DNA from 3 places in the Pannonibacter sp. Q-1 genome. Region 3 is predicted to be linked to each of the others. Evidence: riboswitches for the same ligand, from Rfam matches in the RefSeq annotation. Region 3 holds a riboswitch; each other region holds the start of a gene.

Region 1 (4,682 bases), on a different contig from region 3:
GAACATCGACGAGATCGACGGACCGGTCGTTGCATTACCGGCGAAGGACATACCTTGATAATAAGCGCTCTGCTCACGCAGCGCAAAACCGCCTGCATAAGCCTGCCCCGCAACAGAGATCATCCCGATGGCGGTGGTGCACAGAGCCAGCGTCTTGCTGATACGAACCATGTTGCTCAAACCCTCCCAAGCATTCTCAAAGCCCTGCCAAGCTTTGTTCCTCAGGATCAACGGTCAGGCAAAATTCAGGATAGATCAATTGCAAAAGAATGCATGGCCGAGAACTTAGGATTTATGCTGCATTGCATCAATCCGGAAAACCAGCCTGCATTCCCTTTGGGAAGCTCAGCCCTGAATGACGGAAATATGTCATATTCAGCAGGATTGAGCGCTTCAAACCCCGCCTGCATTTCAGTTGCACATTTTTTAGTCAGATTTTCAATGATTTCACGCCGTTTCGTTTTCCAATGCCATGTTGCAGGATAGCAACAATTTGAGCTGCTAGACGGCAGGTTGCAGATGCCGCATGGCTCACACCAGATCCCAGAGAGGCTGGCGCACTCCCTGAAAATGCTCAAGACGCGCAAAACCCGGGCCTAAACCGGTAGTCACTGGTGAGTCACTTCCAGTGAGTCGGGGCCTGCCTGGAGTCTGTCAGGCCTTGCCGGCATCGCGCGCGGCAAGGAACCGCTGTACGGAGACCCGGCTCCAGGGCGCCAGCCGCGCCAGCGCCTTGCTGTAGCTGGCGTGGATGCGGGCTGTAAGCTCGTCCTTGGCCGCAAGCTCTCCCAGCACCAGCTCTGTTTCGCGGCGCAGCGCATCCAGCACGTCTTCGGGATAGAAGCGCAGCAGCACCCCGTCGTCCTTCTGCAGGCTCTCAAGGCTGCCCGCATTCATCCATTCGCTTTCGGCCAGCGAGCGCCCGTTCTCGGCCTTGCAGGCCTCCAGAACGATGGTTCTGAGATCTTCCGGCAGCCCTTCCAGTGCATTCCTGTTGAACAGCGCCTCGCCAGTGCCGTTCGGCTCATGGAAGCCGGGGGCGTAGTAGAACTTGGCCACCTTCTGGAAGCCCATGGCCTGATCGCTCCACGGCCCCAGAAACTCGGTTGCGTCGATGAGGCCGGATTGCAGCGCCGGGAAGATTTCCCCCGGCGGCAGAGCGACCGGCGTTGCCCCCAGACGGCGCATGACCTCGCCGCCCAATCCGGGCATGCGGATCTTCAGGCCGGCAAGATCATCGAGCGTATTGATTTCCTTGCGGAACCAGCCGCCCATCTGCACGCCGGTGTTGCCCGCCATCACCGGCTTGATGCCAAAGGGGGCGTAAAGCTCGTCCCACAGCGCCTGCCCGCCGCCCTGCTCGATCCAGGTGATGTGCTCGAGCGGCAGAAGGCCGAAGGGAATCGCCGTAAACCAGACGGCGGCCGACATCTTGCCCTGCCAGAAGAAGGAGGCCGTGTGCGCCACCTGTGCCGTACCGGCTGACACGGCATCGAACACGCCGAGCGGCGGTACCAGTTCGCCGGCCGCAAAGAGCCGCACGCGCATGCGCCCGCCCGACATTTTCTCGATCCGGTCGCAGATCGTCTGGGCGGTTGTTCCCGGCCCCGGCAGGTTCTTCTGCCAGGAGGTCACCATCTTCCACTCGATCACCGCAGAGTTTGTGCTGGCGAGTGCGGGCGCTGCCAGCAGCGAAGCGGCGCTGGCCGCGCCCAGCTTGAGGGCCTGACGGCGCGAGGCGGACGGCTTGATCTCAGTCGGCATGACTTGTCTCCCAGAGCGCGTGGAAATGATGCACGGGCCCATGGCCTTCACCGATCTTGAGATCATCGGCCGCGCGGATGGCATGGGTCACATAGAGCTTCGCTCCGGCAACCGCATCCGGCAGCGAAAGGCCTTTGGCAAGGCCCGCAGCAATGGCGGACGACAGGGTGCAGCCGGTTCCGTGGCTGTTGCGCGTGGCATGGCGGGGGGCGGTGAACCACTGTTCGCGTCCATCGCGGGTCAGCAGCAGATCCTCGCTCTCCGGCCCCTCCCCGTGGCCGCCCTTCAGCAGCACGGCCCTGGCGCCCAAATCCAGCAGCGCCTGCGCCTGAGCGCGCATGGCCTCCCGGCCCTGTGCGATTTCCGTATTCAGCATGCGGGCAGCTTCCGGCAGGTTCGGCGTGATCAGCTGCGCGCGCGGCAGCAGTTCCGCAATCAGCACGGAGACCGCTTCCGGCACCAGCAGCGGGTCGCCGGAGGCTGCGACCATCACCGGATCGAGCACCACATTGGACGCTTCATGCGCATCCAGACCTTCGGCCACGGCACGGATCACGTCCGGACGCGACAGCATGCCGATCTTGATGGCATTGACCTTGAGATCGGACAGCACCGCATCCATCTGCGCCCGCACGAAGGCAGGGGGAATGTCATGAATGGCGCTGACGCCGCGCGTGTTCTGCGCCGTCAGTGCGCTCAGCACGCTGGCGCCATAGACACCGAGCGCCGAGAAGGTCTTGAGATCGGCCTGGATACCGGCTCCGCCGCCGGAATCCGAGCCTGCGATGGTCAGGGCAATGGCAGTCATGGTTCCTCCTGAAATCAGGCTGGCAGCAGCTCAGGCGAGCCGCAGGTGCGCGCCAATCTGCGGCGCATCAAGCCCGTAAAGGGCATCAAGAAATGCCGGGACGAAACTGCCCGGGCCGGCGGCCACGACGGCAGCCCTTTCTCCGGCAATCGCCATGATGGACAGCGCCGCAGCCGCAGCCATCACCGGATCCGGCTCCACGGCAAGCGCAGCAGCCGCCACCGCCCCGGCAGCACATCCGGTCGCCGTCACCTTGCCCATCAGCGGATGGCCATTGGCAAGGCGAAGGCTCTGCGCGCCGCTGCTGATGTCATCCACAGCACCGGTCATTGCAACGGGAAGCCCCAGCTGGCGGGAAAGTTCCAGAACGGACGCCCCGCCGCCAAGAGCTGCAAGCTCCCCGGCGTTGATCTTCAGCAAGGACGGCTTCAGCGCCAGCAGGCGCCCGGCCTCGGTCAGGCGCGGCGGCGAACGGTCGGCAAAGACGGGATCCAGCACCCAGGGCTTGCCTTCACCGGCGGCAATGCTGATGGCGCGGTTTGCGGCTTCCTTGCGCGCTTCGTCCAGCGTGCCGAGGTTGACGAGCAGCGCCTGCGCAGAAGCCGTGAAGAAGGGCACTTCTTCCGGCGAAATCGTCATGGACGGAATGGCGCCCAGCGCCAGCAGCACATTGGCGGTGAAGGCCTGCGCGACGGCATTGGTGAGGCAATGCACACGGGGCGCGGACGCGCGGATCTTCTCCAGCACCTCCGCCGTGCGCAAAGCCAGCTGATCTGCAGTGATGTGAGACCTGGCAGCAGCATCCGCTGCGCCGCGTGCCGTTTGACCGCTCATCATCCCAAATCCCTCCGCCGGTACAAGCCGGATCAGGTTCAAGGAGTTGGCACCATCGCCTCTCAGCCCGGCGCATCCGGCGGGCACCCCCATGAGACGGCAAAGAGCTACCAAGCCCGGTCCGGCTTGGCAAGCATGCTCTGCCGGCGGCAAGCGAGCGCAGCGATTGACTGGCGGCGGCGGATCGGCCATGTCCTTTGACAGGACAGCCCTCAGGAGCACGCCATGAAGCCCTTCTTCATCATGATCAAATGCCACCTCGGCGAGACCTACAAGGTCGCCAATGCCATTGCGGATGCCGAGATCGCTTCGGAAATCTACTCCACGAGCGGCGACTATGACCTGCTGGTGAAGGTCTATATCGAGGATGGCGAGGACATCGGCCACTTCGTCAACGAGAAGCTGCATTGCCTCGAAGGCATCCGCGACACCCGCACCATCATCACCTTCAAGGCATTCTGAGACACTATTCAGCCTGCACCGGGCGATGAAAGCCGGGGCGCAGGCTGAGGGTCAGGGCCGCAGCGGCGAGGAGGCCTTGCGTGCCCGGCTGTCGTCCTTGCCCAGCGCCCTCTCGCGGTAGATGACGAAGAGGCCTGCCGCGACCACGATCAGCGCACCGGCCACCACCTGCCACACCGGAATGTCGCCAAAGATCGCCCAGCTGAGCAGCACCGCCCACAGCAGGTTGGCATAGTCGAAGGGCGCGATGGTGGAGGCATCCGCATAGCGGTAGCTCTCGGTCATGACGATCTGGCCGACACCGCCCGCAAGCCCGACGAAGACGAGCAAGGCTGCCGTTTTCGCATCCGGGATGACCCAGGCGAAATCGGGGAAGATCCAGCCAAACGGGATGGTCAGCAGCGAGATCAGCGAGGCACAGCCAGAAAACCAGATGACAATGGTGCTGGTGCGCTCGGTCTCGCAGAGCTTGCGCACGAAGATCATCGCCATGGCCGTGCAGAAGGCGCCAGCGGCCGCAGCTGCCGCGCCGAACCAGGCATCACCGCTCATTTCCGTGCCGCCCATATGCGGGGACAGGATGACGACAATGCCGAGGAACCCGATGATGACCGCCGTCCAGCGGTAGATGCGCACCGTCTCGCCAAGGAAGAAGAAGGCCAGAACCACCGTGAACAGCGGCGCGGCAAAGCCGATGGCGGTCGAGTCGGCGATGGGCAGATATTTCAGCGAGGTGAAGGCAAACAGCATGGCCGCAATGCCCGCCATGGCACGCCCCACATGGCCAAGCGGCTGACGGGTATGAAGAGAGCCG
Region 2 (4,682 bases), on a different contig from region 3:
TTTGGGGGGGTGTAAACAAACTCAGGTGTCCCGACCACCTCACCATCGTCATCCCGGACGCAGCGGAGCGGAGATCCGGGACCGGTGAGCCAAGGCCTGCCGGCTCTGGCTCTTTAGCGGAACCAATTTTCGCCCCGGCTCACCGGTCCCGGCTCAAGGCCGGGATGACGACGGATAGATAGGCGTTTTCTTGGCCGTCACCGCAGCTCCGCCGTATAGTCCTCCACCGGCGGCACGCTGGTGATCAGCTTGTTTTCATGCAGAAACTCGGCAAAGCGCTGATAGCGGCCGGCATCCAGAGCTGCCGGGCGCTTGGCAAAACGCGGCAGCGTGTCGCCCCAGGCGCGGCGGTTCAGCTCGTCATCAAGATTCGGATAAGCCGCGATGAAAGCCTCCCACGAGTCCTCCGGATGGTTGGTGAGGTAGACCGTTGCCTTCTCCACTGCAGCGAGGAAACGGACATAGCGCGGGTCCCCGGTCTTGTCCTTCGCCGCCACATAGATCAGCTCGTCGAAGATGGGCACGCCATTCTCCTCCGGGAAGAAGGCCTTGCCCTTCTTGCCCTCCAGTTCGATCTGGGTGAGCTCGAAATTGCGGTAGCCGCCGATCACCGCATCCACCTGACCCGTCATCAGGGACGGCGACAGGGCAAAGTTGACGTTGATGAGTTCCACGTCCTCGATCGAAAGTCCCTGCGAGCGCAGCATCTGGCCGAGCATCGCATCCTCGAAGCCGGAGACGGAGAAGCCGATCTTCTTGCCCTTGAGGTCCGCCAGCGTCTTGATGGGGCCCTCCTCCAGCACGATCAGCGTGTTCAGCGGCGTCTCCACCAGCGTGCCGATCCACTTCAGCGGCATGCCTTCGTTGATCTGGGCATGGAGCGTCGGCTGATAGGACACGGCAATATCCCCCTGCCCGGCCGCCACCAGCTTCGGCGGCATGGCCGGATCGGCCGGCTCGATCAGGTCCACATCAAGCCCTTCGGCTTCAAAGAAACCCTTCTGCTTGGCCACCACCAGCGGCGCGTGGTCCGGATTGACGAACCAGTCGAGCAGAACGGTCAGCTTGTCCGCCGCCGAAGCGGGGGCAGCAGTGGCCAGAACAGCGGCCAGCGACAGCGCGAGAATGCGTTTCATGCGGGGTCTCCCAATAGACAGGTGTTGGATGAAGTTCGAGCCGGTCCAGCCTCAGCCTGACCGGCAGATGCGGGCGCGGGGATCAGTCCTCGCGCTGCCAGGGCACCATGCGGCGGGTCAGACGCTCGACAACGAAGCGCAGGACCAGAACCATGGCGGCAAGCAAGGCAAGAGCGGCGAACATGGTGTCCGTCTGCATCCGGGCATTGCTCTGCAGCATGATGAAGGCAAGCCCGCCCTTGGCCCCGACCCATTCGCCGACAATGGCGCCGATGGGGGCGAAGACCGCTGCAATCCGGACACCGGAGGCAAGCGCGGGCATGGCAGACGGCAGGCGGAAATAACGCAGTTCCTGCCAGCGGTTGACGCGGTAGAGCAGCGCCAGATCGACCAGGCCCTGATCCATCCGCCTGAGGCCGTCAAAGAAGGTGGAGGTGACGGCAAAAAAGATGACCAGCACCGCCATCACGATCTTGGAAGCAAGGCCGAAGCCGAGCCAGAGCACCAGAATGGGGGCAATGGCAAAGACCGGCAGAGCCTGCGTCACCAGAACCACCGGCAGCAGCCCGCGCCGTGCCAGCGGCGACAGCCACATGACGAAGGCCAGCATGACCCCGGCGGCAATGCCGAAGACAAAGCCCAGCAGGGTTTCGCTCAAGGTGATGCTGGCGTGATACAGCAGGAAGCCGCTCTGGCGCTGGAAAGCCTCCAACACTTTCAGCGGACCGGGCAGCATGTAGGGCGGGATTTCGAGGAACCGCACCGCCAGATCCCAGATCAGCAACAGGGACATGCTGACCGTCAGGCCCGGCGCAATGCTGCGCAGGAGAGCGGCTGCACGGGCCGGAAACGCATTCCGGACGGGGCTCGCAGAGGGAAGGGGTTGCCTTCCCGAAAGAAGTTCTATCGACACAAAAGGATCTCCCGTCACCGGCGAGCCGGTCAAGACATTGGAGATCCGGGATATGGCTAAAGGTTTCCGTCCCTTCGCCGGCATGACCCGGATCAGGTTCTAAGGGTTCGGCTTTGCGCCATCTCAGCTCACATCGGAGCACCCCTCGGACCAGCCCGAAACATGCCGCCTGAATGCCGCCTTGGCAAGCAAAACTTGCGGTCCCCTGTCACAAAAGCCGAAGGCCCCGGCTGTCACCCATGGACAGCCGGGGCCTTCAAGCTTAACCGGAACCGGGCAGAACCGCCGGGATCAGCCGCCCTGCCAGGCGGCAATCGCCTGTTCCAGAGCGCGGGCGCCCGGGGTGCCCTTCTCGATGGTGAAGATGGCACGCTTGCCGTTTTCATAGAGCATCGGAATATCGATCCAGCCACGCTCACGCATCAGGGCAAGGTTACGGTCGCGCTCGCTGTCAACGCTCGACAGCGCAATCCAGAAGTAACCCGGAGCAACCTTCACCGAAGCGCCCAGGAGAGCATCTCCGCGCGCTTCCTCGGTCGGCTTCATCACGAGGCCCGGCACATTGGAGACGTCCCCGCCGGAGAAGCCCTCAGGAAGCTGGAACTGGATCTCGACCAGATGGCTGGCAGGCAGAGACGAATCTGTGTTCGGCTTGATTCGCAGCGTCACATTGATGTTCCGGTCCGGAATCTGGGCCTGCGCCACGAGCACCGTTTCGGCCTGTCCGCCGGAGCCGTTTTCCTCGGAAACCGACCAGGCCACATTGCCCGCAGAAGCGGTACCGGATCCGCTGGCATCTTCGCCCTCCTCATAGAGGAAAGCCTTCTGCGCAACGATCGCACCGGGCGTTTCTGCCGTCTGAGCCGGCGTCGTGCTGGCGGGCGGGGCAGCGGCCTCGGGCACGGCAGCAGGCGCCTCCTGCGGCGGCGGCGGGGGGGCTGACGGTGTGATGAGTGTCGTCGTCACGGTCCGCGCATCGGGGGCAACCGCAGGCTCACCCGTATCGGTCAGCAGACGGTCCGTGTTCTTGCCGCCATTCTCGCCATTGGCAGCCGTCTCGCCCGCCGGCGCTCCTGCCTCGGGGGCCGGAGCGGTCGTTGCGGCCGTATCCTCACTGGAGGAGAAGATCCCCGCGATCAGCGAGCGCTGGGAATAGATGAAGGCGCCGATACCGATCAGCACCAGCACAAATCCGCCCAGGAACACGTAGGACATGAAAGACGAACTGCCAGCCGGGCGGGCGCGGCGCGGGGCGCGTGTCCGGCCCTTGCGCGGTTCGTCAGCCGCAAGCCGGTCGGCCGCGGCATTCACGCTTCCAGCACCGGCGGGCGCAGGTGCGGACGGATCCGGGCGCAGGCTGTCACCGGCAGGCGCTGGCCGCGGGCTCGGCGTGGGAAGGGCGTAGGAAGACGGTGCCGGGGCAGCCGGTTCAACGGACGGCTTTGCAGGCGCCGCCCCGAAGGCAGGCTCCATGCGCGGCTGGCTGCGCTCAACGGGCGGCTCTGCCGGAGTGCTTTCGTTGCGGAAGGCATCTCGGGCGGTCTGCACCGCGCTCGACGACGCATCCCCCAGCCTTTCGGCTTCCTGCACGGCAGAGCCCAGCGGCCCGCGCGGCGCAGGCGAAGACGGGGGATAGGGTTCGGTGCGGGGGGCAGCCGGAGCGCTGGCGCCTGCAGCAGGGGCCATGGGCGCGGGCGCAGCAGGCGCCGGGCGCGTCGCCATCAGCGTTTCGCGCGCCGCCTCGGCCTCAACCTTGCGGATAGCCTCCTCAAGGCGCAACTGCTCGGCCGTGATCTCGGACGGGGAAAGCGGCGGCTCATAGGCCTTGAGCTGACTGACAATCGCGTTTCGGGCGCGGCTGTAGACGTTGCGCCGTGCAGAACCGTTGTTCTCCGGCAGTGACGCAATCGTTTTTTTCAAAATCGAATAGTAATCAGCCATTGGCTCGCTCGTGAGGGGTGCCAGCCTGAACCCGGCGCACCGGAAGCTCCGTATTCATGCCATCCCATTTGTAGGCTCAACACCGGCGGGCGCAAGAGGTGTTCAGCAAAGATAGGATGTGCAATCAGGTTTTTACATGACTTTCGGGCGGAATGGGGAGCATTCCGCCCGATAAATTTCACGTCAGTCCTGGAACGGATTCTGCACCAGGATGGTGTCGTCGCGCTCCGGGCTGGTGGAGAGCAGCGCCACCGGCGCACCGATCAGCTCCTCCACATGGCGGACATATTTCACGGCCTGCGCCGGAAGATCAGCCCAGCTGCGGGCACCCTTGGTGGATTCCTGCCAGCCCGGCAGGGTTTCATAAATCGGCACCACACGGGCCTGCGCGCCCTGGGAGGCCGGCAGATAGTCGATCCGCTTGCCGTCCAGCTCATAGCCGACGCAGATCTTCAGCTCTTCCAGGCCGTCCAGAACATCCAGCTTGGTCAGCGCGATGCCGGTGATGCCGGAGGTGCAGACCGTCTGGCGCACCAGAACCGCATCAAACCAGCCGCAGCGGCGCTTGCGGCCCGTGACGGTGCCGAACTCATGGCCGCGGGTGCCGAGGAATTCGCCGACTTCGTTCTGCTGCTCGGTCGGGAACGGGCCTTCGCCCACGCGGGTGGTGTAGGCCTTGGTGATGCCCAGCA
Region 3 (4,682 bases):
AAACGGCATCGCGGCGCATTGGCGCTCCCTGCTGATCTGCACGTTTTCGCTGCTGTTCGCGGCGGCGCTGGCGGTCTCCATCCGCAATCAGAGCCGGGCCGTCGAAGCCCGGCGTGAGCTGGAAACCATGTCGCAGCAGGTCATCGCCGAGAAGGATCTGATGCTTCAGGAAATGAAGCACCGGATCAAGAATTCCATTGCCCGCATTCTCGCCATTGCCCGCCAGACGGCCAGCAGTTCTCCCTCACTGGAGAGCTTTTCTTCGTCCTTTGCCTCCAGACTGCAGGCCATGGCCAATGCGCAGGACCTCCTGACCCGGTCCCGCTGGCAGCGCGCCGGGCTCAACGAGCTTCTGGAGCAGGAACTGGAGCAGGTGTTCGGCGAAGCGCTCCAGCGTGAAAAGCTGTGCGGCCCCCCGGTGGTCCTCAACGAAAAGGCTGCCCACGCGCTGAGCCTCGTCTTCCACGAGCTGGCAACCAACGCGCTCAAATATGCCCGTGTCGGCGATGACGGGGCTTCCCTGACCGTGGACTGGACGCTGGAAGCCGCTCCCAAGGGCAAGCTTCTGCAACTGGTGTGGACGGAGAAATCCGCGCAAGCCGTGGAACCAGGGACAGCCAAGGGCTTCGGCACACGGCTGATTGACGCCAGCATCCGCGGCGAGCTGGGCGGCAAGATCGAGCGTGAATTCACCGGCCATGGCCTTGTCGTGCGCATGACCGTACCGCTGCAGGCCTGAGACTCGATCCCCCCGCTGGCGATCAGCGCCAGCGGGCCGTGGCGGCGAGCCATTCCCGCACGCGCGCTTCCGGATCTGCATTGCGGGTGATGTCGGTGGCAACCGCTGCACTGTCAGCCCCTGCGGCAAGCGCCGCTTCCGCTCGCTCCGGTGTCAGCCCGCCAATGCCGATCAGCGGCAATGCACCAATGCGCTGCTTCCAGATGCCAAGCTTCTCCAGTCCCTGCGGCGCCCACTTCATCTCCTTCAGGATGGTGGGATAGACCGGACCCAGCGCCACATAATCGGGCTTGGCGGCAAGCGCCGTCTCAAGTTCGGCCTCGTCATGAGTGGAAAGGCCCAGCTTCAGCCCGGCGCGGCGGATGGCGGCAAGATCGGCCTCCGCCAGATCCTCCTGCCCCAGATGCAGCCAGCTGCAGCCTTCTTCGATGGCCATCTGCCAGTAGTCATTCAGCACCAGTGTGGCGCCATGGGCCTCGCAAACGGCTTTTGCGTCGCGGATCTGGCGTCGCAGCTCTTCAGGTTCGCAGTCCTTGACCCGCAACTGCACCAGCTTCACGCCCTGCGGCACAAGGCGGACGATCCAGTCCGCGCTGTCGACGATGAGATAGAACGGATCAAGCGTCATCCGAAGGCTCCCTTGCCAATGATGGGGGTTGATGGCACGGCCATGTCCCTTGGTTCAAGCAATCCGGCAAGATAGCCTTGGCGCCCGGCCTCCACCGCCCCGGCAAAGGCTTCGGCCATCAGCTCCGGATCCGCGGCTCCCGCCACGGCCGTGTTGAGCAGCACCGCATCAAAGCCCAGCTCCATCACCGTGGTGGCATGGGAGGGGCGGCCAAGCCCGGCGTCGACGATCAGCGGCACATCCGGGAAGGCGGCACGCATGGACCTGAGGGCAGCAAGGTTCTGCGGGCCCGCCGCCGTGCCGATGGGCGCGCACCAGGGCATCAGCACCTGGGATCCGGCGGCCAGCAGCTTCTCCCCCACGATCAGGTCATCGGTGGTGTAGGGAAACACCTCGAAGCCTTCGGCGCTGAGAATGCGCGCGGCCTCCACCAGTTCGAACACATCCGGCTGCAGTGTGTCGTGGTGGCCGATCACCTCCAGCTTGATCCAGTTGGTGGCGAACACCTCACGCGCCATTTTCGCCGTCAGCACCGCCTCGGACGCGCTGTGGCATCCGGCCGTGTTGGGCAGAACCTTGACGCCCAGATCGCGGATCATCTGGAAAAAGGCGCCGCCATTGCGCCCGCCCGCCGTCTCCCGGCGCAGCGACACGGTGACGATCTCGACCTTCGAGCGGCGCACCGCCCCGGCCAGAACGGCAGGGGAAGGATAACGCGCCGTGCCCAGCAGCATGCGGGATGAAACGTCGCTGCCATAAAGCGTGAGGCTCATCTCAGCCTCCCTGCATCGGCGACAGGATCTCGATCCGGTCGCCCTCGTTCAGCCGGCAGGTGTCCCGCGCTTCGCGCGGCACCAGTTCGCCGTTGACGGCGGTGGCCAGCCAGTCGCCTTCATAATCGAGTTCCTGCAGCAGGGCGGGCAGGGTTTCCGCCGCACAGGCCACGGCCTCGCCATTCACCAGCACATTCATGGGTTTGCATCTCCCTTGTTTTCCATCAGCCGCCGTGCGGCCATATCCGCTGCCTGCCGGGCGAGGGCCGGGGCGAGCAGGAAACCATGCCGGTACATGCCGGCCACTGCGAGATCCGTGCCTTGCGGCAGGCGCTCCCGCTCTGCCACCACGCGCGGCATGTTGTCGTCAAAGGCCGGGCGCACACCGGCACCCAGTTCCACGATGCGTGCTTCGCCAAAGGCGGGATGCAACGCATAGGCGGTGTTGGTCAGTTCCATGACCGAGCGGGCAGTCACCGGGCCGCCGTCGTCGCTTTCGATCATGGTCGCCCCTACCATGAAGCGCCCGCCGCCGCGCGGCACCACATAAAGCGGATGGCGCGGATGCAGCAGCCGCACGGGCCGCGACAGGGAAATCTCGCCGGTCTCCAGATACAGCATCTCGCCGCGCACACCGCGCAGGCCCTGTACCCGGTCTATGGCGCCGGGCCCCGTGCAGTCGATGACGAGGGATGCGTCCGTCTCAGCCCCTTGCGCCGCATCGCCCAACCGGAAGGTGACGCCTTGCGCTTCCAGCTGCTTCCACAGCGCCGTCATGGCAAGGCGCGGGTCGAGATGCGCTTCGCTCTCGAAGAACAGCCCGGTCATGAACCGCCCGGCCAGCGCAGGTTCCAGTTCGGCAATCTCCGCCGCATCTACCATTCGGTGGCCTGCGGACCTGCTGGCAAAGCGGCGCAGTTCCGCCTGATCGCGCGGCGGGCACAGAACCAGCGTGCCCTTGCGGGAGACAAGCCCCGGCACGGCCGCCTCCCACCAGTCTGCAGCTTCCAGTCCAAGCTTCAGCACCTCGGGCCCGGCGGTCTCTGCCTCGCACCAGGGCGCCAGCATGCCGCCGGCATAGAAGGAAGCCCCGTGTCCCGGCGCCGGACTGGTGTCCGCCACGGTGACGGCAAGTCCAAGGCGGGACAGTTCGAGCGCCGCCGCAAGCCCGGCAACCCCGGCCCCGCGCACGAGCACCGTGGAGGAGCCTGACAGTCTGGAAAGGCGAGAGTGTGTCTGGCGCATCCGCTTCCGGCTTCCGTGGCATTTGTCTCACGGGCGGAAGGGATTTGTGAGGCGCCCGCCGGCAAACGCCAGACCTCCGCGCATCACACACCATCCCTCCGCCAGCGTGAACTGGATCAGGTTCAACGGGTCACTGCGCTGCATCGCCAGCAGTATCTCAGCCCCTTGCACGGGACTCCCCAAGGTGGAGCCCAACCTTTGCGCCGGGCGGCCGGGATTGTCAATTGCATGACAGGAGCTGCATGGCAGGGGCTGCATGAAGGCGGCTGCGTTGACAGGGATTGGCCGCGCGTCTAGGACAGGTTCAGTCAGTCAGGGAGATTTATGCGCAGAAGCTTCAATCCAGTTTGACCCTGCGGGGTGAGCGGCCATCCGGCCGGATGATTGAGTGTGCGCATTTGCGCCTGACTGACGGAAATATGAACATGACAGACCTTTGCATCAGGCCGTACCGGCCGGATGATACCTCCTGCCTGCTCCGCATCTGGCGGACAGCCTCCGAGCTGGGCCATCCCTTCTTGGGCAAGGACCAGCTCGATGCCCAGGAGAAGCTGACCGCAGAGATCTATCTGCCCATGGCCGAAACCTGGATCATCGAGGTGAATGGCCAGCCGGCCGGCTTCATCGGCCTCCTCGATGACTTTATCGGCGGCCTTTTTGTGGACCCGGCCCAACATGGGCGCGGCCTTGGCAAGGCGCTTGTGGCCCATGCACTCAAGAGCCGCAGCAGCCTGGACTTGGAGGTCTATGCCCGCAACGAAGCCGCTCACGGCTTTTACCGCAGGCTTGGCTTCCTGGAGGTGGGCCGGCGTCCGGAGGATGACAACGGCTTGCCCTTCGAAGTGATCCGGCTTCGCCTCGACAAGCCCTTCTGACGGCAAGGGATGACCGGGCCGCATCCTGTGACGATGCGGCCCGGCCAAGTGTCAGTCCGGCTGATTCAGTCCGAAGGCGGGGTGATGGATCAGCTCTCCCTGCGGGGCCTGCCCGCCGAAAGGCAGCGCCAGAACCACGCTGGAAGGAACGCCCGTGACACCCAGCCCGGGAAAGGCCCGGAAGCCAAACCGGGCATAATAGGCCGGGCTGCCTACCAGCGCCGCCCCGCGCGCCAGCGGCCTGAGCTGGCGCAGTGCTTCGCGCATCAGGGCCGTGCCGGTGCCCTGACGGTGCCGTTCGGGCAGCACCGCCAGAGGGCCGATCAGCCCCCAGGGGCCATCCGGCCCTATGCGGGCCCAGGAGGCGGCGAGATAACCCGTTACCTCGCCGTCCTCTTCGGCGATGAGTGAAAGCGCAAGGG

The links. A riboswitch is a leader RNA that binds a small molecule or an ion and turns the genes downstream of it on or off. The one in region 3 is predicted to bind thiamine pyrophosphate.
Region 1: linked by a shared signal. The riboswitch ahead of ACVNHC_RS14830 (hydroxyethylthiazole kinase) and the one ahead of ACVNHC_RS15250 (FAD-dependent oxidoreductase) in region 3 are both predicted to bind thiamine pyrophosphate.
Region 2: linked by a shared signal. The riboswitch ahead of ACVNHC_RS17635 (ABC transporter permease) and the one ahead of ACVNHC_RS15250 (FAD-dependent oxidoreductase) in region 3 are both predicted to bind thiamine pyrophosphate.

What each region holds. Positions count from the first base shown of each region.
Region 1 is NZ_JBSXNB010000004.1:726,513-731,194, forward strand. Features, by position in the region: partial or broken gene ACVNHC_RS14815 (OmpP1/FadL family transporter) at 1-171, opposite strand, end outside; gene ACVNHC_RS14820 (TRAP transporter substrate-binding protein) at 655-1,764, opposite strand; gene thiD (bifunctional hydroxymethylpyrimidine kinase/phosphomethylpyrimidine kinase) at 1,754-2,572, opposite strand; gene ACVNHC_RS14830 (hydroxyethylthiazole kinase) at 2,603-3,409, opposite strand; TPP riboswitch at 3,398-3,507, opposite strand; gene ACVNHC_RS14835 (Lrp/AsnC ligand binding domain-containing protein) at 3,632-3,868, shown strand; gene ACVNHC_RS14840 (DMT family transporter) at 3,920-4,682, opposite strand, start outside.
Region 2 is NZ_JBSXNB010000006.1:118,810-123,491, forward strand. Features, by position in the region: gene ACVNHC_RS17630 (ABC transporter substrate-binding protein) at 198-1,136, opposite strand; gene ACVNHC_RS17635 (ABC transporter permease) at 1,219-1,929, opposite strand; TPP riboswitch at 2,102-2,205, opposite strand; gene ACVNHC_RS17640 (hypothetical protein) at 2,341-3,990, opposite strand; gene ACVNHC_RS17645 (adenylosuccinate synthase) at 4,174-4,682, opposite strand, start outside.
Region 3 is NZ_JBSXNB010000005.1:69,999-74,680, forward strand. Features, by position in the region: gene ACVNHC_RS15230 (CHASE domain-containing protein) at 1-739, shown strand, start outside; gene ACVNHC_RS15235 (thiamine phosphate synthase) at 762-1,367, opposite strand; gene ACVNHC_RS15240 (thiazole synthase) at 1,364-2,140, opposite strand; gene thiS (sulfur carrier protein ThiS) at 2,142-2,339, opposite strand; gene ACVNHC_RS15250 (FAD-dependent oxidoreductase) at 2,336-3,385, opposite strand; TPP riboswitch at 3,462-3,577, opposite strand; gene ACVNHC_RS15255 (GNAT family N-acetyltransferase) at 3,811-4,260, shown strand; gene ACVNHC_RS15260 (GNAT family N-acetyltransferase) at 4,312-4,682, opposite strand, start outside.